DNA from 2 places in the Roseburia sp. AF20-18LB genome. Region 2 is predicted to be linked to the other one. Evidence: riboswitches for the same ligand, from Rfam matches in the RefSeq annotation. Region 2 holds a riboswitch; the other holds the start of a gene.
What was found. Region 2 has a riboswitch for ZMP and ZTP ahead of DWX65_RS08275 (IMP cyclohydrolase). Riboswitches for the same ligand answer to the same signal wherever they lie in the genome.
Positions count from the first base shown of each region.

Region 1 (11,823 bases), on a different contig from region 2:
ATCGGTGTTCAGCTTGGAACAACCGGAGATGCCGATGCAACAGCATATGAGGACGAAGGAAGCACCGTAGAGCGTTACAACAAAGGTTCTGATGCAATTCAGGCATTAAAGACCGGTAAAATTGATTGTGTAATCATCGACAAGCAGCCTGCAGAGGCATTTGTTGAGAAGAATGATGACTTGAAAATTTTAGATGATACCTTTGACGCAGAGGAATATGCAATCTGTATCGCAAAAGATAACACAGATTTAACAGACAAATTCAACAAAGCAATCGAAGAGTTAAAAGCAGATGGAACAATCGATACTATCATCAGCAACTATATTGGTGATGAAACAGGAGAGCATCCATATGAGACTCCGGAGGGAACAGAATATCCAAACGGAAAACTTACCATGGCAACCAATGCGCAGTTTGAGCCATACGAATATTATGATGGTGACAACGTAGTTGGTATCGATGCAGATATCGCAAAAGCAATCTGTGACAAGCTTGGTTATGATTTAGAGATTGAAGATATGGAATTTGATGCAATCATCGCAGCAGTATCTTCCGGTAAAGCAGATTTTGGTGCAGCAGGAATGACTGTAACAGAAGACCGTCTTAAGAACATTGACTTTACAGATACTTATGCAACAGCAAGCCAGGTTATTGTAGTAAGAAATAAATAATCGGTATAGGAGGAAAGACCTTGAGCGATTTTTTAAGCAGCTTTCAACAGGATTTTATAGAGAAAGACAGATATCTTTATCTGTTACGTGGTCTTGGCAATACACTGCTTATTGCAGTGCTTGCAGTACTTCTGGGTATTGTGGTTGGATTTTTAGTCGCAATTATCCGTTCCACCCATGATAAACATGGTGGATTAAATGTTTTGAATTTTATATGTAAAGTGTATCTTACCATATGGCGTGGAACCCCTACGATGGTACAGCTTTTGATTATGTACTATATTATTCTGGTTGCACTCGATAATAAGATTGCAGTGGCTGTAATCGCTTTTGGTTTGAATTCGGCTGCCTATGTGGCAGAGATTGTACGTTCCGGAATCATGTCTGTAGACGAAGGACAGTTTGAAGCTGGACGAAGCCTCGGACTGAATTATTCGCAGACCATGCGTCTGATTATTCTGCCACAGGCATTTAAGAATGTACTTCCGGCACTGGCAAATGAGTTTATTACCTTACTGAAAGAGACTTCCATCAGTGGATATATTGCAATCCCGGATTTGACAAAGGGTGGCGATATCATCCGTAGCCAGACCTATGACCCGTTCTTACCATTGTTCGGTGTTGCAATTATCTACCTGATAATCGTTATGATTTTAACGGCTGGTGTACATAAACTGGAAACGAGGTTGAGAACAAATGAGCGATAAGAAGGTATTGATTGAAGTAAAGGATTTGTGTAAATCCTTTGGAAATGTAAATGTATTAAATGGTATCTCCACAGAAATCGCCCAGGGAGAGGTAGTAGCCATCATCGGACCATCCGGTTGTGGTAAATCTACATTCTTACGTTCCTTAAATCTTTTAGAGGAGCCGACTTCCGGTGTGATTACTTTTGAAGGAACAGATATCACGGATAAATCCGTAGACATCAACAAGATGCGTCAGAAGATTGGAATGGTATTCCAGCAGTTCAATCTGTTTCCAAATTATACCGTAAAAGGAAATATCATGCTGGCACCGGTTCAGACCGGACTTATGAATAAGGAAGAGGCATCTAAGCGTGCGGACGAGCTTTTGATGAGAGTCGGACTGTCTGATAAAGCAGATACCTATCCGGCAATGCTTTCCGGTGGACAGAAACAGCGTATTGCAATTGCAAGAGCACTGGCAATGAATCCGGATGTCATGTTATTTGACGAGCCGACTTCCGCACTGGATCCGGAAATGGTAGGAGAAGTCTTAGAGATTATGAAAGAACTGGCACAGGATGGCATGACCATGGTAGTAGTAACACACGAGATGGGATTTGCAAGAGAAGTGGCAAGCCGTGTCATGTTTATCAATGAAGGACAGATTCAGGAAGAGAATACACCGGCAGAATTCTTTGCCAATCCACAGAATCCGCGTCTTTGCGACTTCCTTTCCAAAGTATTGTAGGAAAAGAACAGATAAAATGGTAAAAATAGTTGATAAAAAGTTTTCATAAGCTATTGCAATCAGAAAAGAAATAGTCTATGATAAAACCGTTATATGACTGACGGATAAGTGGAAAAACCACATGAAGTATAACGAAAACGAGCCGACCGTCTGGGCGATGAACCTGGAGGACTGGCTCGTTTTCTTGTATTTACATGATGTTTTGTATGATTTTTTGAACATCAAAACGTATTGACAAAAAAATGACAGTCAGTATATACTAACTAAGGTTAAACAAGACTAATTCTAATTAGTAACCATTCAGTGTTCATGCTGAGTATATTTTTAGGAGGATATCGTAATGATTGAAATGAAAGAGTGGGATGGATTCGAAGGACGTCTCTGGAAAGAAGAAATCAATGTTCGTCAGTTCATTCAGGACAACTACACTCCATATGATGGAGATGAGAGCTTTTTAGCTGAGCCGACAGATGCAACCAACAAGCTATGGGATGCACTTCAGAAATTACAGAAAGAAGAGCGCGCCAAGGGCGGCGTTCTTGATATGGAGACAGAGGTTGTAACCGGAATTACAGCTTATGGTCCGGGATATATCGATGAAAGCTTAAAAGATTTAGAGCAGGTAGTTGGTCTTCAGACTGACAAACCATTAAAGAGAGCTTTCATGCCATATGGTGGAATCAAGATGGCTGTTCAGGCATGTGAGACCTACGGTTATGAAGTAAATGATAAATTAAAAGAAATTTTCACCAAGTATCATAAGACACACAATACAGCAGTATTTGATGCTTATACACCGGAAATGATGAAGGTTCGTCATGCTAAGATTTTAACAGGTCTTCCGGATACCTACGGTCGTGGACGTATTGTAGGTGATTACCGTCGTGTAGCATTATACGGACTGGATTACTTAATCGCTGAGAAGAAGAAGGACAAAGCCAACTGCGGATGCGGACAGATGACAGATGATGTCATCCGTTTAAGAGAAGAAATTGCAGAGCAGATTAAATGTCTGGAAGACATGAAGAAACTGGCTGAGATTTACGGATATGATATTTCAAGACCTGCAACCAATGCAAAAGAGGCTGTTCAGTGGTTATACTTCGGATACCTTGCAGCAATCAAGACACAGAACGGTGCAGCAATGTCAGTAGGACGTGTTTCTACTTTCCTTGATATTTATATTAAGAGAGATATGGATAAGGGAATTCTTACCGAGCAGCAGGCTCAGGAGCTGATTGACCATTTCACAATGAAACTTCGTATGGTTAAATTCGCACGTATTCCTTCTTATAACCAGTTATTCTCCGGTGACCCTGTATGGGCAACCCTTGATGTAGCAGGAACAGGTGTAGACGGACGTTCCATGGTAACCAGGACAGACTTCCGTTTCCTTCATACTTTAGAGAATATGGGACCGGCACCGGAACCAAATCTTACTGTATTCTATTCATCCAGACTGCCACAGACCTTCCGTGATTATGCAGCACGTATCTCGATTGAAACAAGCTCAATCCAGTATGAGAACGATGATGCAATGAAACCGGTATGGGGCGATGATTACGCAATCTGCTGCTGTGTATCTGCTACACAGACAGGTAAAGAGATGCAGTTCTTCGGCGCTCGTGCAAACCTTGCAAAATGTCTGCTTTACGCAATCAACGGTGGTGTTGATGAGAAATCAGGCGAGCAGGTAGGACCAAACTACGCACCAATTACAGCTGAATATCTTGACTATGATGAAGTAATGACAAAATATGACAAGATGATGGACTGGTTAGTAGACATCTATGTAAATACACTGAACCTGATTCAGTATATGCATGATAAATATTACTATGAAGCAGCAGAGCTTTCTCTGATGGATACCGACTTAAAGAGAACCTTTGCAACCGGTATTGCAGGATTTTCACATGTTATCGATTCTCTTTCTGCAATCAAATATGCAAAAGTAAAAGTCGTACGTGATGAGAACGGACTTGCAAAAGACTTCGAAATCGAAGGAGACTTCCCGAAATACGGAAATGATGATGACCGTGCCGATGAAATCGGAGTATGGCTGCTTAAGACTTTCATGGATAAATTAAAGAAACATCATACTTATCGTGATTCTGAGCCTACAACTTCTATCCTTACCATTACTTCTAACGTAGTATATGGTAAAGCAACCGGAGCTATGCCGGATGGACGTAAAGCCGGCGAACCGCTTTCACCGGGAGCTAACCCATCTTACGGTGCAGAGCAGAACGGACTTTTAGCTTCCTTAAACTCTCTGACCAAGCTTCCATATGAGTGGGCATTGGATGGTATTTCCAATACACAGACCATCAATCCTGGCGCACTTGGAAACAACGAGCAGGAAAGAATCGATAATCTTGTAAATGTAATGGACGGATACTTTGACCAGGGTGCTCATCATCTGAATGTTAATGTATTTGGCAAAGAAAAGCTTATTGATGCAATGGAGCATCCGGAGAAAGAAGAGTATGCAAACTTCACAATCCGTGTATCCGGCTATGCAGTTAAGTTCATCGACCTGACAAAAGAGCAGCAGCTTGATGTTATTGCCCGTACCTGTCATGAGCGTATGTAATTTAAGACAGTAACCGAACTGCGGGGAACATACGATTTTTCCGCGATTCAGGTAAAGCAGAATGTGCAGGCTTAATGAAAAAAGCCTGCACATTTTTATCGTAGGTTGTTAAGCAGCCGTAAGTATTTTGGTGTATAGGAGGCAATATGAGTGAAATAAAAGGACGCATCCATTCCGTAGAAAGCTTTGGCTCGGCAGACGGGCCGGGTGTAAGATATATTGTATTTTTAAAAGGCTGTAACATGAGATGTCAGTACTGCCATAACCCGGATACCTGGGCGAAAGATGGCGGAGAGCTGATGACACCGGAAGAAGTGTTAAAAAAGGCACTTCGCTACAAAACTTATTGGAAAGAAAAGGGCGGAATCACCGTAAGCGGTGGAGAGGCTCTTTTACAGATAGATTTCGTGACAGAACTGTTCCGGCTGGCAAAAGAAAAAGGGGTAAATACCTGTCTCGATACCTCTGGCAATCCATTTTCCTTGGAAGAACCATTTAAAAGTAAATTTGATGAGCTGATGAAATATACAGACCTCTTTATGTTAGACATTAAGCATATGGATGATGCGGCACACCGGAAACTCACCGGACAGACGAATCAGAATATTTTGGAAATGGCAGCTTATTTATCAGACCATGGCAAAGCAATGTGGATCCGCCATGTGCTGGTGCCGGGTATTACAACAGAAGAGGACGAGCTTTACCGCTTAAGAAGTTTTCTTGATACCCTTAAGACAGTAGAACGGGTGGAAGTGCTGCCATATCATACCTTAGGCGTCTTTAAATGGAAGGAACTTGGAATTCCATACCAGTTAGAAGGCGTAGACCCGCCTACAAAGGAGCAGATAGACCGGGCAAAAGAGATTCTTGGGGCACTGTAAAATAGATAAGCAGCATTACAGGAAAATAAAAAAGTAATGCTGCTTTTTAGATTCTGACGATAATGCGGGTAAGATATTCACTTCGTTTATCCGTCATGGTAGCGTTAATCAATTCTTCTTCATAGAATCTGCCATCGGATGAAGTAATCTGGTGCTGCTTCATGTAGCTGCGCAGCCTGTCATAAGCGAGTGAAATATCATTCCAGTCTCCCAGGTGATAGGCGGCGAGACATTTAGAAGCCGGAAGAATCCGGTAAGGCATTTTCTTGGGAGGGGTCTGCATGGCAAGGCATACTTCGTGATAAAGATTGTGGGCACCCCGGGCAAGGTCACGTTCCATCTGGATATAAAGCACCGTAAAACCGGTAGTTTCCTTGCTTTCATAATAGGAGTTCAGAAGCTCACTGACTTTTACGGAGATGGTCTTATCATCGGAAGAACTGACAGGGTGTGCTGCAATATAAAATCCTGGCAGAGAGACTTCTTCAATGATATCCGGATTTGTAGTCAGGCTGGTTTTAATTCGTTTCTGCTGTCTTTGAATCCACTTCTGCTTTTCTTTTAATGCACGAATCTGCTGTTCGATGACAGCGTTTTCTTTCGTAAGAAGTGTGGCATAATTTTCCGGGCTTCGGTGTTCCATGTATTCTTTAATTTCCGGCAGAGGCATGCCAAGTTCCCGCAGCGTGATAATGGCATCTAACACATCCATCTGGCGGACGGTGTAGTAGCGGTAGTCATTGTCCCCTCTTGCTTCGGGTGAAAAAATGCCAAGCTGGTCGTAGTGAAACAGTGTATTTTTTGTAGTGCCCATCATCCTGGCAACTTCTCCGGTGGTCAGATATTCATTTCTACTCATTAAAAAAATCTCCTTGACTATATGGTTACCATATAGTTTATGATAGCAAATAGTGATTCATAAGACAAGGAGGTTATCATGTCGAATTCATTAAATCAGAACTTTAAAACATTATCCTTATTGAAATTTGCATTGCCATCTATGATTATGATGGTATTTATGTCATTGTATACAATCATAGATGGAATCTTTGTGTCAAGACTGGTAGGAGAAAGCGCTCTTTCTGCAGTCAATATTGTATGGCCGGTTATTTGTATTCTCATTGCAATCGGCGTTATGTTAGCAACCGGTGGAAGTGCAGTGGTAGCAAGAAAAATGGGTGAGGGAGATGAAAAGGGAGCATGTGAGAACTTTACTTTTCTTGCAGTGGCAGGAGTTGCTGTAAGCCTGGTGCTGCTGGTTATTGTATTACTTTTTCATAAACCGATTGTATATGCATTAGGAGCAGACGACTCTTTATTCGAAAATGGGAAAACATATCTTATTGATATGATGTATTTTGGACCATGCTGCATTTTGCAGAGCTTATTTCAGTGCTTCTTTGTAACTGCAGGAAAACCTGCATATGGACTCGGACTGATTACTGCCGGAGGTGTAGCCAATGCAATCTTAGATTATGTCTTTATGGGGCCAATGCAGCTTGGCATTGCCGGAGCAGCTATTGCAACAGGCATCGGACAGATGATTCCTGCGGTAGTGGGAGTCATCTATTTCCTTGTGAAAAGAAAAGGACTTCATTTTACCCGCTTCCATTGGGATGGGAAAGCATTGTGGCAGTCCTGCACCAACGGTTCTTCCGAGATGGTAACGAACCTTTCCAATGCAGTAATTACATACCTTTTTAATATTATTCTGATGCGTATGGTTGGAGCAGACGGGGTAGCTGCAATTACCATTATTTTATACGGACAGTTTTTATTCAATGCGCTGTATCTTGGATTTTCCATGGGTGTGGCACCGGTTATCAGCTTCCAGTACGGAGCAAAGAACAGTGAAAAATTAAGTAACGTTTACCATATCAGTAACCGGTTTGTAAAAATATCCTCCGGCTTTATGGCGGTGGCATCCGTCCTTCTGGCGAAGCCGATTACATCAGTATTTGTCTCAGAAAGCAGTCATACCTTTGCAATGACAGTTACGGGATTTGCATTGTTTGGCATCAACTATCTTTTCAGCGGCTATAACGTATTTACCTCTTCGCTGTTCACGGCACTTTCTGATGGAAAAACATCTGCACTGGTATCCTTCAGCAGAACCTTTGTCTGTATTCTGGCCTCTTTACTGATTCTGCCGCAAATTATCGGATTAAAGGGAGTCTGGCTGGCAGTTCCGGTGGCAGAATTTGTGACATCAGGACTTTCTTTTTACTGTCAGAGAAGAAATTTATCGAAATACGGAATTTAAGAAACTTTTTTTTCATCTGGAACGTCTAATCTATAAAGAGTATAATGAATGGTAAAGAATGAATGGATAATACCATTTTAAGATAGTAAAGAGAGGATACGAAAGATGGTTTTTAGCAGCATAGCATTTATCATGTATTTTATGCCGGTATTTTTTCTGGTTTATTATATCCTGCCGGCTTCTTATAAGAATGCCTGGCTTTTCCTTGCCAGCCTTGGTTTTTATTACTATGGTGTCAGGGGAAATCCGGGTTATCTTTTACTTATGATTATGTCCGTGGTGGTCAATTTCGTGGCTGGAAAACTGATTGAGGAACAGAAGACGAAGCGGGCACGGAAAGCCTGGCTTGTGGTTGGAATCGTCTATGATTTAGGATGGCTCATTCTGTTTAAATATCTGGGCTTTCTTATAGAGAATCTGAATGCCCTTTTTGGTGCAATGCACGTTAAGGTACAGCTGGAAACATGGAATCTGATTCTGCCGATTGGAATCAGCTTTTATACGTTCCAGATTATTTCCTATCTGGTGGACGTGTACCGGAGGGAAACGAAAGCGGAAAAATCGTTGATTTCACTGGGAACGTATCTTTGCATGTTCCCGCAGTTAATTGCAGGACCGATTGTCAATTACCATCTGATTCAGGAACAGCTTCATAAGAGAAAACATTCCATGGTAAAGGTGGAATCCGGACTTAAGGTATTTGCACTGGGACTTGCTTATAAAGTATTGCTGGCAAACCGGGTGGGACATCTTTGGACAGAGGTGACAGCAATCGGTTATGAGAGCATTTCCACACCGCTGGCATGGATGAGCATTGTGGCATACAGCCTGCAGTTATATTTTGACTTCTATGGGTATTCCCTGATGGCAATCGGACTGGGGCGGATGATGGGCTTTGACTTTCCACAGAACTTTAACAATCCGTATATGGCAGTGTCCATGACGGATTTCTGGCGCCGCTGGCATATGACACTGGGTGGCTGGTTCCGGGAATATGTATACATTCCGCTGGGCGGCAACCGCGGTGGTTTTGCAAAGACCGTCCGCAATATGTTTGTGGTATGGCTTCTGACAGGGCTCTGGCATGGCGCAAGCTGGAACTTTGTACTGTGGGGACTTTTGCTTTTTGTCTTATTATTCGTGGAAAAAGCCGGACTTGGAAAAGTGCTGGAGCGGCATAAGGCGCTTGGCCATATTTATATGATACTCTGGATACCACTTTCCTGGCTGGTCTTTGTGATTACGGATTTAAGCCAGCTTGGCATTTATTTACAGAAATTATTCCCATTCTTTGGCAGTACCGGAACGGTATTGTTTCAGGGAGATTATCTGAAATATGGTAAGACCTATGGCATTTATCTGGTGCTTGGTATCCTGTTTGCAACAGGTGTTCAGGAGAAGCTCCTTAAGAAGAATAAGAACCGCCTCTGGGTGATTTTACTGCTGCTGGCATTATTCTGGGCGAGCGTATATTGTATGTATCTTGGAATGGATGATCCATTCTTATACTTCAGATTCTAGTGAGGAAATACGATGAAAAAATATAAATTTACTATACTTTTACTGCTGACATTTGTGATTGCATTCCCGGTGATTACCGTAAAGCTTGTAACTGCGGAGCAGGAGAAGAAGGCAAGGCAGGAAGAACTGGCACAGGTGACAGACACAGAAAAAGAGCCGGCGGAAGCAGTTGCCGGAACGGAAGAAAACAGCACAGATAAAGCCGGTACAGGACAAGAAGATATTGATAGTACAGAAAATACAGAAGATAAAACAGGTACCAAGGATAATGAAACGGTGGCAGATACGGAGCAGGAGGGAACCTTTACAACAGAGGATATCAGCTATTTTTCCGATGCTTTATTTATTGGAGATTCCAGAACAGTAGGATTATCGGAGTATGCAGACCTTGGGGATGCGGATGTATTTGCAACGATTGGCTTAAGTTCCTTTAAGCTGTTTGAAACAGAGGTGGATATGCCGGGCTATGGAAAAGAAACTTTGGATGAAGTGTTAAGCCGGAAAAATTACGGAAAGATTTATCTGATGCTAGGTATCAATGAACTGGGATATCCACATGCAAGCATAGAAAAGCAATATCGTGAAGTGGTAGAGAAAATACGGGAAATGCAGCCGGATGCCATTTTATTCTTAGAGGCGAGTCTTCATGTTTCCAAGGCAAAATCCGATTCGGACAGCCTTTATAACAATGCCAATATTGACTGGCTCAATGGCGTGGTGGAGTCCTTATGTGACCAGAAGCAGACCTATTATATTGATGTGAATGAAATCTTTGATGATGGGGCAGGAAACCTCGATGCCCAGTATACCAGTGATGATGCCCATCCTCTAGGAAAATATTATGCCCAGTGGGCAGAATGGATTCTGACGAAAGCTATTGTAAAGGAAAAATAAGACCAAAACTCTTAGGAAAACGCAGTGGAAAACCGATGTATTATTTATAAAAGTGTATACAACAGTGAAAGAAATATCCGATAACCGGATAAGCGTTGCAGAAAGGCAAGGGAAGCGTATATGAATGGAATCAATACCAGTTTTGGGACACAGAGCTTATATCAGAATGACGGGACACAGGGAAGTGCAAAGTCAGATGATAAGAAGCAGGATAATAAGAATGACAGCAATGTAATAAAAGGTGCCGGTCTTAATCTGAATCAGACAGATCTGATTGGACAGAAGATGGCAAATGCCCAGAAAGAAGCATTAAAGAAGATTATGGATACATTTTCCGGTGAGCACGCAGTGGATGAAGAGATGGACGAGCGGCGTGCCCACATTAAGGAAATTGACAGCGAGATAAAAGATTATCAGAGTGAAATCCGCGACTTACAGAATAAGGAAGCTGAATTAAAGGGACGTTACCAGGTAGCGGATGGCAGCCAGGAAGAGGCAGACCTTGACCTTTTAAAGAAAGCCAGTACAGCAGAAGGAAGAAGCATGCTTTCCAAAGAAGAATTAGAGCATGTCTCAGAATTACAGAAAGGCGGAATGACAGACTATCAGAAAGAGTCCATGGACTACTATAAAATGGAGTCAGAATACAGAAGCAAGATAAAAGACCTTGGAAAGGAAAGAGCCGAGGATAACGGATACCTCCGGGCAGTACATACGGAACGGTTAAAGCATCATGATATGATAGACAGCCAGAAGGAAGCGGAAGAAATATTAGACAATGCATCCGATGAAGCAACATTAGGACTGATTGGGGAAGCAGTAGACCACATCGATGAGACCATCAAAGAAAATGAGAAAGATACGGATAAGAAGGATGCAGACAAGAAAGAGGATAAGAAGACTGATACAAAATTAGACAAGGAGACCCAGAGCAGCCTTTTAAAGAGTGAAGCAGAGAAAAAGGTTGCGGAGCATAAACTTGCCGAGGACGATATCAAAGGACTTGTCTATGATGAGCAGTTATAAACAAAATGGACAATTTGTGCTGTCAGATATACAAATTGTCGAAAAAGTATAACTTGACCATACAAAAAAAATCTATTGTATATGTCAAAAAAACGCATTGTTTCTTATACTAATAAATGTTAAAATACATAGAAGAAAAAAGAGGGAGGAAGTTAGCATGGCTTCATTCGTTGAAAACACACAGCACAAAGTAGAAAGAAAAGCTTTTGAGATAATGACCAATAGCATCGTAGGTAAGTTGACTAAGACAGATGATATCGCGAAAAGACAGGAAACATTCCTTGAACTTATTGATAAGGCAGAGACTTTCTGGGGAAATGGCGCAGACAAGGCAACATTGGATAAGGTCAGAGAGTATGTAAAGAATCCGGAGAACAGATGGGTGAAGTTTGTAAACCGTGTTCTGGATGAGACAAATCCAAATTATGCTAAGAAATTCCTTCTGAATTTAGGATATGAAGCATTTTTCCGTGGAACAAAGACAATCAGGGCAAACCGTGAGAAGTACAACTGTAATATTCCATGGCTGATTCTTT
Region 1 covers NZ_QTWP01000004.1:190,462-202,284, reverse strand. The annotation lists gene DWX65_RS09925 (transporter substrate-binding domain-containing protein) at 1-672, shown strand, start outside; gene DWX65_RS09920 (amino acid ABC transporter permease) at 693-1,379, shown strand; gene DWX65_RS09915 (amino acid ABC transporter ATP-binding protein) at 1,369-2,109, shown strand; ZMP/ZTP riboswitch at 2,193-2,272, shown strand; gene pflB (formate C-acetyltransferase) at 2,450-4,702, shown strand; gene pflA (pyruvate formate-lyase-activating protein) at 4,849-5,583, shown strand; gene DWX65_RS09900 (MerR family transcriptional regulator) at 5,630-6,442, opposite strand; gene DWX65_RS09895 (MATE family efflux transporter) at 6,521-7,846, shown strand; gene DWX65_RS09890 (MBOAT family O-acyltransferase) at 7,952-9,367, shown strand; gene DWX65_RS09885 (GDSL-type esterase/lipase family protein) at 9,380-10,261, shown strand; gene DWX65_RS09880 (hypothetical protein) at 10,382-11,287, shown strand; gene DWX65_RS09875 (radical SAM protein) at 11,445-11,823, shown strand, end outside.
Region 1: it holds a riboswitch for ZMP and ZTP, as region 2 does, so the genes downstream of both, pflB (formate C-acetyltransferase) here and DWX65_RS08275 (IMP cyclohydrolase) in region 2, are expected to answer to the same signal.

Region 2 (11,823 bases):
CGGTGCCGGAGTTATCCTCCAGTAATTTCATGCAGCGTTCCTTTGGAGAACGTGTGGCAATGAATGCACCGATTCAGGGTTCTGCAGCAGATATTATTAAAATAGCCATGATTCATGTACATGACCGCCTGAAAGAGGAAGGCTTGAAATCAAAACTGATTTTACAGGTACATGACGAACTTTTGGTTGAGACCTGTAAAGAAGAACAGCAGCAGGTAGAGAAGATTTTGAAAGAAGAAATGCTTCATGCAGCAGACCTTGCGGTAACCTTAGAGGTAGATATGCATGCCGGAAATAACTGGTACGAAGCAAAATAGGATAAGGCAGAAATTATGAAATTTATCGGAATTACCGGAGGCGTAGGAGCCGGAAAAACAGAAATATTAAAATACCTTGCCGGCAGAGAAGATACGAAAGTAATGCTGGCGGATGATATTGCAAGAGAACTTTCCGAGCCGGGACAGTCCTGTAACGAAAAATTGCAGGAGCTGTTTGCGGGAACAGATGTTTTTGATGAAAAGGGGAAGATGAACCGTCCGAAGGCGGCAGCCATTATTTTCAAGGATGAAGCCAGACGGAATGGAATGAATGAGATTTTGCATCCGGCAGTAAAGGAATATGTGCTTCATGTGTTAGAGCAGGAAAAGGAAGAAGGCAGGCTTCGTTATCTGGTATTGGAAGCGGCATTATTAATCGAAGAACATTATGATGAAATTTGCGATGAATTATGGTATATTTATACTTCAGAGGAGAATCGCAGAGCAAGGCTGAAGCAGTCGAGAGGCTACAGTGATGAAAAAATCAGTGAAATGTTTGAAAGCCAGCTTTGCGAGAACGAATACCGCAGACATTGCAAAGTGGTAATTGATAATAATGGTACGACGGAAGAAACCATTGCACAGGTAAAAACGATAATAGAGAATGAGGGAGAAAATACCAATGGATAATGCAGAACAGAATGCAAATCAATTTGTATTTGGCTTGGATATCGGAACAAGAAACGTAGTTGGAACAGTTGGATATCGGGAAGGCAAAGACTTCTATGTGGCAGCCCAGTATATGAAAGAGCATGAAACCAGAGCTATGCTGGATGGTCAGATTCATGACATCGGAAGAGTAGGCAGAACAATTGCAGAAGTAAAGGCAGAATTAGAAGGGCAGTTAGAGGCAAAGCTTACCGATGTCTGCATTGCTGCCGCTGGTCGTGTACTGAAAACCGTGACCACCAGCGTGGAATATGAATTCGCAGAAGAGACCGTAGTAACTGCAGAACATATACATACTCTGGATTTACTGGGAGTAGACCATGCCCAGCAGATTTTAAAAGAGAGGAATGATACCCGTTACAAATTTTACTGTGTGGGATATTCCGTTGTAAAATATTATATCAATGATGAAGTCTTTTCCAATATCGAAGGACATAAGGCAGAGAAAATTTCGGAGGATGTTATCGTAACCTTCCTGCCGGAGGACGTTGTAGATGGTCTGTATTCCGCAGTAGGGCAGGCTGGATTAAATGTTGCCAATCTGACTTTGGAGCCTATTGCTGCAATCAACGTAGCAATTCCGGAGGCCTTTCGTATGTTGAATATTGCACTGGTTGATGTGGGAGCCGGAACATCTGACATCTGTGTCACCAGAGACGGAAGCATTATTGCATATGGCATGATTCCTTATGCCGGAGATGAGCTGACCGAATTAATTGTACAGCATTATCTGGTGGATTTTAATATGGCAGAACATATGAAGCTGACATCCGGTATGGCGGATGAAGTGGAATTTACAGATATCATGAGCATTACCCATACGATTCCATCCGAAGAAATCTGGGATTTAACCCATGATACGGTAGATAAGATTACTACTGAGGTAGCAGAGAAAATCAAAGAGTTAAATGGTGATAAATCGGTCAGTGCAGCCTTCGTAGTTGGTGGTGGCGGCAAAATCCATGGATTTACGGAAATGCTTGCAGACAAACTTGAAATTCCAAGAGAGCGTGTAGCATTACGTGGAGAAGAAGTTTTAAAAGAGGTTCATTTTGCACAGGAAGAGATTAAGAAAGACCCATTACTGGTAACACCGATTGGAATCTGTCTTAATTATTATGACCAGAAGAATAATTTCATTATGGTCCGGTTTAACGGAGAACGCTTAAAGCTTTATGATAACAGCCATCTTACCATTGTGGACGCTGCATTGCAGGCGGGCTTCCCGAATGAAGCACTGTTCCCAAGACGGGGCAAGGCAGTGGAGTTTACCGTAAATGGAAAGCCGAGAATCGTCCGTGGAGAACCGGGAGAATCAGCCATTGTTAAAGTGGACGGAAGAGTAGTCAGCATCAATACACCACTGGTTCCGAATTCCGAGATTACCATAGAAGCCTCTACCATTGGAAAAGAAGCCGTATCTACGATTGAACAGTTAGATGAATATACATCCTCCACCATTACCTTCCAGGTCAATGGCATCAATATTACCTGCCCGAAATTTGTTCAGGTCAATGGAAGCCTTGAACCTTCTAATTATGTTATTCAGGAAGGGGACGAAATCGAAACCAGAAACTTCTATACCATTGGACAGCTGGCAGAGTTTATGGATGTGCGGATTGATGAAGAAGCCGGAATTATCTTAAATGGAAAACCGGCAGATATGGGTTCCCTTTGCTATGAGAACTTTGAAATCGAATGGAGTGCTTCTGCCTATGAAAGCGGTGAACGTCATATTTCCTATGGACAGGCAGACCACAGATTTGATGCCGGACTGGAAGAAGAAGTTTCAACAGAAGAAAGCACAGACAGTGCAGCTGAAGTTCATGAGACAGAAGCTTCTGTGGCAGCTGAACCTGTGACAGGCGAAAATGCTGCGGATGAAAATGCAGCAGATGGCATTCAAACGGCAGGTGCAGAGCCGGCAGTTGAAACGAATACAGATGCTGCAGCAGAAACAGCAGCCGATGCACCGGTGCAGAAACCGGCAGAGCCGGAAAGCAAAGAATTACATATTATTGCAAACAATCAGGAAATTACTTTAAGTGGCAAAGAAGAATATGTATTTGTGGATATTTTTGATTATATTGATTTTGATTTGTCAGCATCCCATGGAAGAGCAATTGTAACTTTAATTAATGGCATGGATGCCCAGTATACACAGGTATTGCAGGATGGCGATAAAATTGAAGTGTACTGGAAAGAGAATTACTAAATAGAAAGAGACATAAGAAAATGGAATTATGCAGTATTGCAAGTGGAAGCAGTGGAAACTGTATCTACGCAGGAACAGAAAGCAGCCATCTGATGATTGATGCCGGAATCAGTGGAAAGCGCATTGAAGCAGGATTAAACAGTATCGGTTTGAAAACCGCGGAAATGCAGGCACTGCTTGTGACCCACGAACATTCAGATCACATTTCCGGTCTTGGCGTGGTAGCAAGAAAATATGGAATTCCAATCTATGCCACGGCAGAGACCATTGAGGCAGTCAAAGGGATTTCCAGTGTGGGAAAAGTAGATGAGACATTGTTTCATCCTATCGAAGCAGGAGTGGAATTTCAGATTGGAGATATTACGGTGGAGCCGGTATCCATTTCCCATGATGCCGCAAATCCGGTGGCATACATCATGAAACAGTCAGATAAAAAGATGGCGGTCATTACCGATTTGGGGAAATATGACAATTATCTTATAGACAAGCTGCAGGATTTAGATGTATTATTGTTAGAAGCAAATCATGATGTGCGTATGCTTCAGGTGGGCAGTTATCCTTATCCTCTGAAACAGCGGATATTAGGGGACAGAGGACATCTTTCCAATGAGAGCAGTGGACAATTTTTAGGGCAGCTTCTGCATGATAAGTTTAAAAAAGTAGTATTGGGGCATCTGAGCAAGGAAAATAATCTGGCAGAACTGGCATATGAGACAGTGCGCCAGGAAGTAGAACAGGGTGAGAACCCGTACCACGGAAATGATTTTCCAATCCAGGTAGCAAAGCGGGACGAAGTGTCTGAGCTTATCCGGATTTAAGAATATTAAGAAAGCAAAAATAAGAGGAGAACAAAATGGAAAAGACACAGAGCAAGACAATTATTACTGTAGTAGGAAAAGATACTGTAGGAATTATCGCAAAAGTTTGTACTTATTTATCAGAACAGCATATCAATGTACTGGATATTTCACAGACTATCATTGACGGATTCTTCAATATGATGATGATTGTTGATTTAAATACATCCAAAACACCATTTGCTGAGTGTTCTGCAGCACTGGAAAAATTAGGTGAGGAAATCGGTGTTACCATCAAATGTCAGAGAGAAGAAATCTTTGATATGATGCACAGAATTTAATACGACTTACATAAAAGGGAACTGCTGTTGGCAGGTCACTAAGGCGTATCAATGAAAATACAGGAAATGAGCTGCGTAGAAAGGCAGAATATAGGAGACAAAAAATGATTAATATAATGGAAGTAAGCGAAACCAATAAAATGGTGGAGCATGAGAACTTAGATGTCCGTACCATTACCATTGGAATCAGTCTTTTGGATTGTATTGATTCTGATTTAAAGAAGTTAAACGATAACATTTATAAGAAAATTACTACAGTGGCAAAGGATCTGGTATCAGCAGGAAATCAGATTGAGCAGGAATTTGGAATCCCAATCGTAAATAAAAGAATTTCCGTTACACCAATTGCACTGGTTGGCGGGGCAGCCTGCAAGACACCGGAAGATTTTGCAACCATCGCAGATACTATGGATGCAGCAGCCAAAGCAGTAGGAGTAAACCTGATTGGTGGATATTCTGCACTGGTATCCAAGGGAATGACAAAGGCAGATGAGCTTTTAATCCGTTCTATTCCAATGGCACTTTGCCGTACCGAAAGAGTCTGCAGTTCTGTAAATCTTGCATCCACAAAAACCGGAATTAACATGGATGCTGTAAAATTAATGGGAGAGATTCTCTTAGAGGTGGCAGAGCAGTCTAAGGACAGAGATTCTGTAGACTGTATGAAACTGGTTGTATTCTGTAATGCGCCGGATGACAACCCGTTTATGGCAGGCGCATTCCATGGCGTAACAGAGGCAGATGCGGTAATCAATGTTGGTGTCAGCGGACCGGGTGTTGTAAAGACTGCACTGGAAAAAGTCCGTGGAGAGAACTTTGAAGTATTATGTGAGACCATCAAGAAGACTGCATTTAAAGTAACCCGTGTAGGTCAGCTTGTAGCACAGGAAGCGTCGAGAATTTTAAATATTCCATTTGGTATTGTAGATTTATCTCTGGCACCAACTCCTGCAATCGGAGACAGTGTAGCAGATATTCTTTGTGAAATTGGTCTTGAATATGCAGGTGCACCGGGAACGACAGCAGCCCTTGCTCTTTTAAATGACCAGGTTAAGAAGGGCGGCGTAATGGCATCTTCTTATGTTGGTGGTTTAAGTGGTGCATTTATTCCGGTCAGCGAAGACCAGGGAATGATTAATGCAGTACAGGCAAATGCCATTACACTGGAGAAATTAGAAGCAATGACCTGTGTATGTTCCGTAGGTCTCGATATGATTGCAATTCCGGGTGATACCAAGGCAACTACCATTTCCGGTATTATTGCAGATGAAATGGCACTTGGAATGATTAACCAGAAGACTACAGCAGCCCGTCTGATTCCGGTAATCGGAAAGGGAGTAGGCGATACTGTAGAATTTGGTGGATTATTCGGCTATGCACCGATTATGCCGGTAAACCAGTATTCCTGTGATGCATTTATCAACCGTGGGGGAAGAATTCCTGCACCAATTCACAGCTTTAAGAACTAGGATTTTTTGAAATGGAGAAAGAAAATGAGTGATATCCGTAAACTTGTGTTTTTTGAACGAGGCGTAGAAACATTAACTTATTTTTCGCATGAGATGGCAGCGTCATTTCGCAAGATGGGATATCAGATTTTCTTCTTTGACATTCAGGCAGAATATGCTGACACAAAACGATTAAGCCGCTTTTTAAAAAGTGGCGAGACCGCAGTCATTACCTTTAACTTTATCGGATTAAGCGGAGAGGAGTTCCTGTTGGAGACAGAGTCTCAGTCTGTCTTTGCCAGCAGAAATATTCCGGTCTATTGTATTCTTGTGGACCATCCGTTGTATTATCATAAGCAGCTTGATGAGACAATTCCGAATCTGACTGTGTTCTGTATCGACCGCCAGCATATTTCTTATATGAAACGGTTTTATAAAGGGATTCCCTGTCATTTTTTACCATTGGCAGGGAATTTTCTGATGGATGGGGAAGAGCGAGTCCCAACAGATTTTATTCCATATGAGAACCGGGAATATGAAGTGGGTTTTATCGCAAACTATGTGCATCTTCCGGCAATTGAAGAGCATTTTACCAGCCAGACGAAGGAATATATTGATTTCTATCATGAGATATTAAATTATCTCCGCCTGCATCCGTCAGAGCCGTTAGATTCTGCCATGGAGCATTTTGTCCGCCGGGAGATTCCGGAAGTAACGGAGCGGGAGCTGATGGCATGCTTTGCAGGAATGCTTTTTTTGGATATGTATAACCGGACTTATTTCCGTGGAGAAACGGTGCGGACATTGGTAGACAATGGAGTACGGGTACATGTTTTTGGCAAAGGGTGGGAGAATCTTAAGGTAAAACATCCGGAGAATCTTATTTTAAACGGAAGGCAGCTTGATTCTGCCGAATGCGTAAAAATCATCCGGAATACCAAGATTGCATTGAATACCATGCCGTGGTTTAAGGATGGAGCCCATGACAGAATTTTTACAGCCATGTTAAATAAAGCAGTATCCCTGACAGATGGCAGCATTTATTTAAAGGAGCGTTTCTGTGACGGAAAGGATCTGGCATTTTATGAGTTAGAGCATCTGGATGCATTGCCGGAGCAGGTATTATCCATGCTGGGGCATCCGAAGAAAATGAAAGAAATCATAGAATATTCTTATGAACGGGCACTTAAGGAAGATACCTGGGCGAACCGTGCAGAACGTCTGAGAGAGTTCTTATAGGAAGAATTCCTTGACAAGTGTTTTGGAATATGTTTTACTAAATTCAGGTCATATGACTGACGGAACCGTGGGAATAACCACATGAAGTATGACCTGAGGAAGCCGACCGTCTGGGCAGTTAAGCTCGGGATACGTGTCGGTATTTTTTATGCATTCAAGCAGGAAAAGTCACAGGGAAAATTCGAAAGAGAAAGAGACTTTGACGAAAGCTGCAGCAACTTTAAAAATTACATGGAGCGTAAGAAGGAGGAACAAAAATGAAGATGACTTCATTAGCAGAAGAACTTGGAAGCACTACTTATCCGGGAAGAGGAATTGTAATTGGAAAGTCGAAGAATGGAAAGTATGCGGTAACTGCTTATTTTATCATGGGAAGAAGCGAGAACAGCCGTAACCGTGTATTTGTTGAGGATGGAGAAGGAATCCGTACCCAGGCATTTGACCCTGCAAAATTAAGTGACCCAAGTCTTATTATTTATGCACCGGTTCGCGTACTGGGTAATAAGACCATTGTAACCAATGGAGACCAGACAGATACCATTTATGAACTGATGGATAAACAGCAGACCTTCGAACAGGCATTAAGAACCAGAGAATTTGAGCCGGACGCACCTAACTATACACCGCGTATTTCCGGAATCATGCATGTAGAAGATGGAAAATACAATTATGCAATGTCTATTTTAAAGAGCAACAATGGTAATCCGGATGCCTGCAACCGTTATACATTTGCTTATGAGAATCCGGTAGTTGGGGAAGGACATTTCATTCATACTTATATGAATGATGGAAATCCATTACCAAGCTTTGAAGGCGAACCGGTACTGGTTGATATCGGAGGTGACATTGATGCATTTACCGAGCTGGTATGGAATAATCTGAATGCAGATAACAAGGTATCTTTATTTGTAAGATATATTGATATTGAAACCGGAAAATATGAAAGCCGCATTGTAAACAAGAACAAATAGGATTTTGTGAATAAGATTTGTGCGAGAGAGGAAAATAAAAATGAAAGAATTAGAATTAAAATATGGTTGTAACCCAAATCAGAAACCATCCAGAATTTACATGGAAAATGGCGAATTGCCAATCAAAGTATTAAATGGTAAACCAGGTTATATTAACTTCTTAGACGCATTCAATGGCTGGCAGTTAGTAAAAGAATTAAAGAAAGCAACCGGACTTCCGGCAGCCACTTCTTTTAAACATGTTTCTCCGGCAGGTGCAGCAGTGGGACTTCCACTTTCTGAAGTAGAGCGTAAGATTTACTGGGTAGATGACATGGATGTAGAATTTACACCGATTGCTAATGCATATGCAAGAGCAAGAGGCGCTGACCGTATGTCCTCTTTCGGAGATTTCATTTCTCTTTCTGATGTTTGTGATAAAGCAACCGCACTTTTAATTAAAAGAGAAGTATCTGATGGAGTCATTGCACCGGGCTATGATGATGACGCATTAGAAATTTTAAAAGCAAAGAAAAATGGCAATTACAATGTCATTGAAATTGATCCTGACTATATTCCAGACCCAATCGAGCGGAAACAGGTATTTGGCGTTACCTTTGAGCAGGGAAGAAATGAGTTAAATATTGACGAGCATTTCTTTGACAATATTGTAACAGAAAACAAAGAGCTGCCGGAATCAGCAAAGAGAGATCTGGCAATTTCCATGATTACTTTAAAATATACACAGTCTAACTCCGTATGTTATGTAAAAGACGGACAGGCAATCGGTATTGGTGCCGGACAGCAGTCCCGTATCCACTGTACCAGATTAGCAGGCTCCAAAGCAGATAACTGGTGGTTACGCCAGTCTCCACAGGTACTGAATCTGCCATTTTTAGATAAAATCCGCAGAGCTGACCGTGATAATGCAATCGACCTATACATTGGCGAGGATTATATGGACGTACTTGCAGATGGCGAATGGGAGAAGATATTTAAGACCAGACCTGCTGTATTTACGGCAGAAGAAAAACGTGCATGGTTAGATAAGAATACCGGAGTATCTCTTGGCTCTGATGCGTTCTTCCCATTTGGAGATAACATCGAACGCGCCCACAGAAGTGGCGTGCAGTATGTAGCACAGCCGGGCGGATCTATCCGTGATGACCATGTAATCGAAACCTGTAACAAATATGGTATGGTGATGAGCTTTACCGGAATCCGTCTGTTCCACCACTAAGAGCTGGAAAAGAGGATTGGAGTTGGAAGATAAGATTTTGCTTTGTGAAAGGACATTTAGTTCCTGCTATAAAATTCCGCAGTTACTAAGCAGTTTGTTTTTCTTTTTGAGATAAAAACAGTCTTTCCAATGTTTGACAAGATGTCTGTACGGTTCGTCGAAGTACGGATGCATAATAAAGGCTGTTAGGGGCACTTGGAATTTCGTCTGGCAACAGGACTCGCTGGCACAGGGATGTGCCAGCGAGGCGCATTTGAACATGGATGTGAATTTGCGCCGGTTGCCAGATAATGTGATGTATTATCCGAAATTCCCAGTGCCCCTTGCAGGCTTTATAGAGCATCCGTACCCGACGGACAGTGCAGACATCCAGTCAAAGCAACGGAAAGACAGTTTACATTCAAGAAAAACAAACTGCTAAGAACTGCTGAAATTTTACTGCCAAAGAACTAAGATGTCCTTTTACAATCAAAATCTTAGTTCTTATCAAACGCTCTTTTGATTTTCCCACCAACCAAATGGTGGAATCAGACGGCACGGCAAATTCACACCCTTACAATATTGCGTACAAACTCGCTTCTGGCATCCTGCCCGGTTTTTCCGGACAGGATGTTTTCATATAATTCTCCGGCAAAGACATCCAGATCAAAAAGGCGTGCAGCATCAGAAGATAGCATAGAGGCTGCGTTGGCACTCTTAGAAATCATCGGAACATCCGCATAATTGCTTAAAATCGTGAGGAGCCGGGAGGCGTCTTTGCGGAATCCTAAGATACGAAGATAAGGAATATAATCTAAAGATTTTCCCAAACGATAATCTTCAGATGTAATCTGAAGCAGAAGGTGCGTGAAAATCCGGCTGATTCTGGTATAAGTCATATCCTTTGTTTTCAGTAACTGGCAGAACTGCTCAAAGGAATGAAACTGTTTTTGCATATTTTTTATCCGGCGGGCAATTGCTTCAGTGGAATCACCATAGGAAGCCAGTTGTGCTTCACTCTGCTGTAACAGAAGGTAAGAGAGCGGAGCAGAAAAATCATTGGCAGAAACCGGCGGATAAAGATTAAGATATTCTTTTAAAATAGAATAAGCAGCTTCCGGCAGATATGGATTTAATGCAGTGATGTCATTCCAGCCGTTTGAAAGAAGCTCTTTTCTTATGGCAGTGGCAGAGGAAAGACTGCTGTTAAGTGCCGCTTCGTGATAGCTGTCTCCGGTCCGCTGAATCAGATAAGGGGTGATGGCGGCATTCTGAGCCTGAATCGCTTTTAAATATTCAATAGCAAGAATATTATTTGGCTCATTTAAAAGGCAGGCAAGTTCATCGGCCGGGATTTGCGGGTTGGCTTCTTTTAAATAGCTGCATACCGCCTGACTTCTTGCGGCAGGATAGGACATTCCTTTTTTGAGACAGGAAGAGAGAACTTCTTTGTAGTTCGCTGGTTCGGATACGAGCAGGGAAGCAACTTCTTTTAATAAAGAAAGATTGTCTGTTTCTGCACCGAAGCAGAGGGTGTCTATACAGCCACATTTACGCATGAGTGCAACACCTGCAGAAGCAAAAAGTTCGGCAGAAGCAGTTGCCCAGAGGGCTGGCAGCTCAATTACCAGGTCAGCACCGCAGCTTAAAGCCATTTCTGTTCGTGCATATTTGTCAATAAGAGCCGGTTCTCCCCGCTGGACGAAATTTCCACTCATGGCTGCGATAACGAAGTCAGCCTGGGTCAGGGAACGGATTTTTTCTATCTGGTAAGCATGACCGTTATGAAACGGATTGTATTCTGCAATGATTCCTATGATGCGCATAAGTCCTCCAAAGTTACAAATAATATAGTTCTATCATAGCATTATTCCCATATTTTTGGCAAATTACTTATGGAAAGTATTCATAAGAAGAATTTCGAAAAAAATATTTTTCTTTGCATTTTTTCAGACACTGTACTTGAACACCATTTAAAATAGGCGTATACTAAACATACATATGCGGATTTGTAACAATGAACCGTAAAAAAATAGCAGTGAGGAGAAAACAGATGAACGTATTAGTTATTAACTGTGGAAGTTCTTCTTTGAAGTATCAGCTTATTAATTCAGATACAGAAGCTGTACTGGCTAAAGGACTTTGTGAAAGAATCGGAATTGATGGAAGATTAGTATACCAGCTTGCTGGCCATGATAAAGAGATAACAGAAGCGCCAATGCCGACCCATAAAGAAGGTATCCAGATGGTACTGGATGCACTGGTAAACCCAAAGACAGGTGCGGTAAAGAGTCTTTCTGAAATTGATGCAGTAGGACATCGTGTCGTACATGGTGGTGAGAAATTTGCCCAGTCTGTTGTATTAAATGAAGAGGTATTAGCAAAAGTGGAAGAGTGTAATGAGCTTGCACCACTTCATAACCCTGCAAACTTAATTGGTATTCGTGTATGTCAGGAACTTATGCCTGGTGTACCAATGGTAGGTGTGTTTGATACCGCTTTCCATCAGACCATGCCGCAGAAGGCTTATCTTTATGGTCTGCCATATGAATATTATGAGAAATACAAGGTAAGACGTTACGGTTTCCACGGAACAAGCCACAGCTTCGTATCCAAACGTCTGGCTGA
Region 2 covers NZ_QTWP01000003.1:229,632-241,454, reverse strand. The annotation lists gene polA (DNA polymerase I) at 1-317, shown strand, start outside; gene coaE (dephospho-CoA kinase) at 333-947, shown strand; gene DWX65_RS08305 (cell division FtsA domain-containing protein) at 940-3,201, shown strand; gene DWX65_RS08300 (MBL fold metallo-hydrolase) at 3,222-4,019, shown strand; gene DWX65_RS08295 (ACT domain-containing protein) at 4,055-4,339, shown strand; gene DWX65_RS08290 (PFL family protein) at 4,444-5,808, shown strand; gene DWX65_RS08285 (glycosyltransferase family protein) at 5,833-7,026, shown strand; ZMP/ZTP riboswitch at 7,069-7,149, shown strand; gene DWX65_RS08275 (IMP cyclohydrolase) at 7,284-7,997, shown strand; gene DWX65_RS08270 (phosphoribosylaminoimidazolecarboxamide formyltransferase) at 8,038-9,216, shown strand; gene DWX65_RS08265 (nucleotidyltransferase) at 9,762-11,021, opposite strand; gene DWX65_RS08260 (acetate kinase) at 11,249-11,823, shown strand, end outside.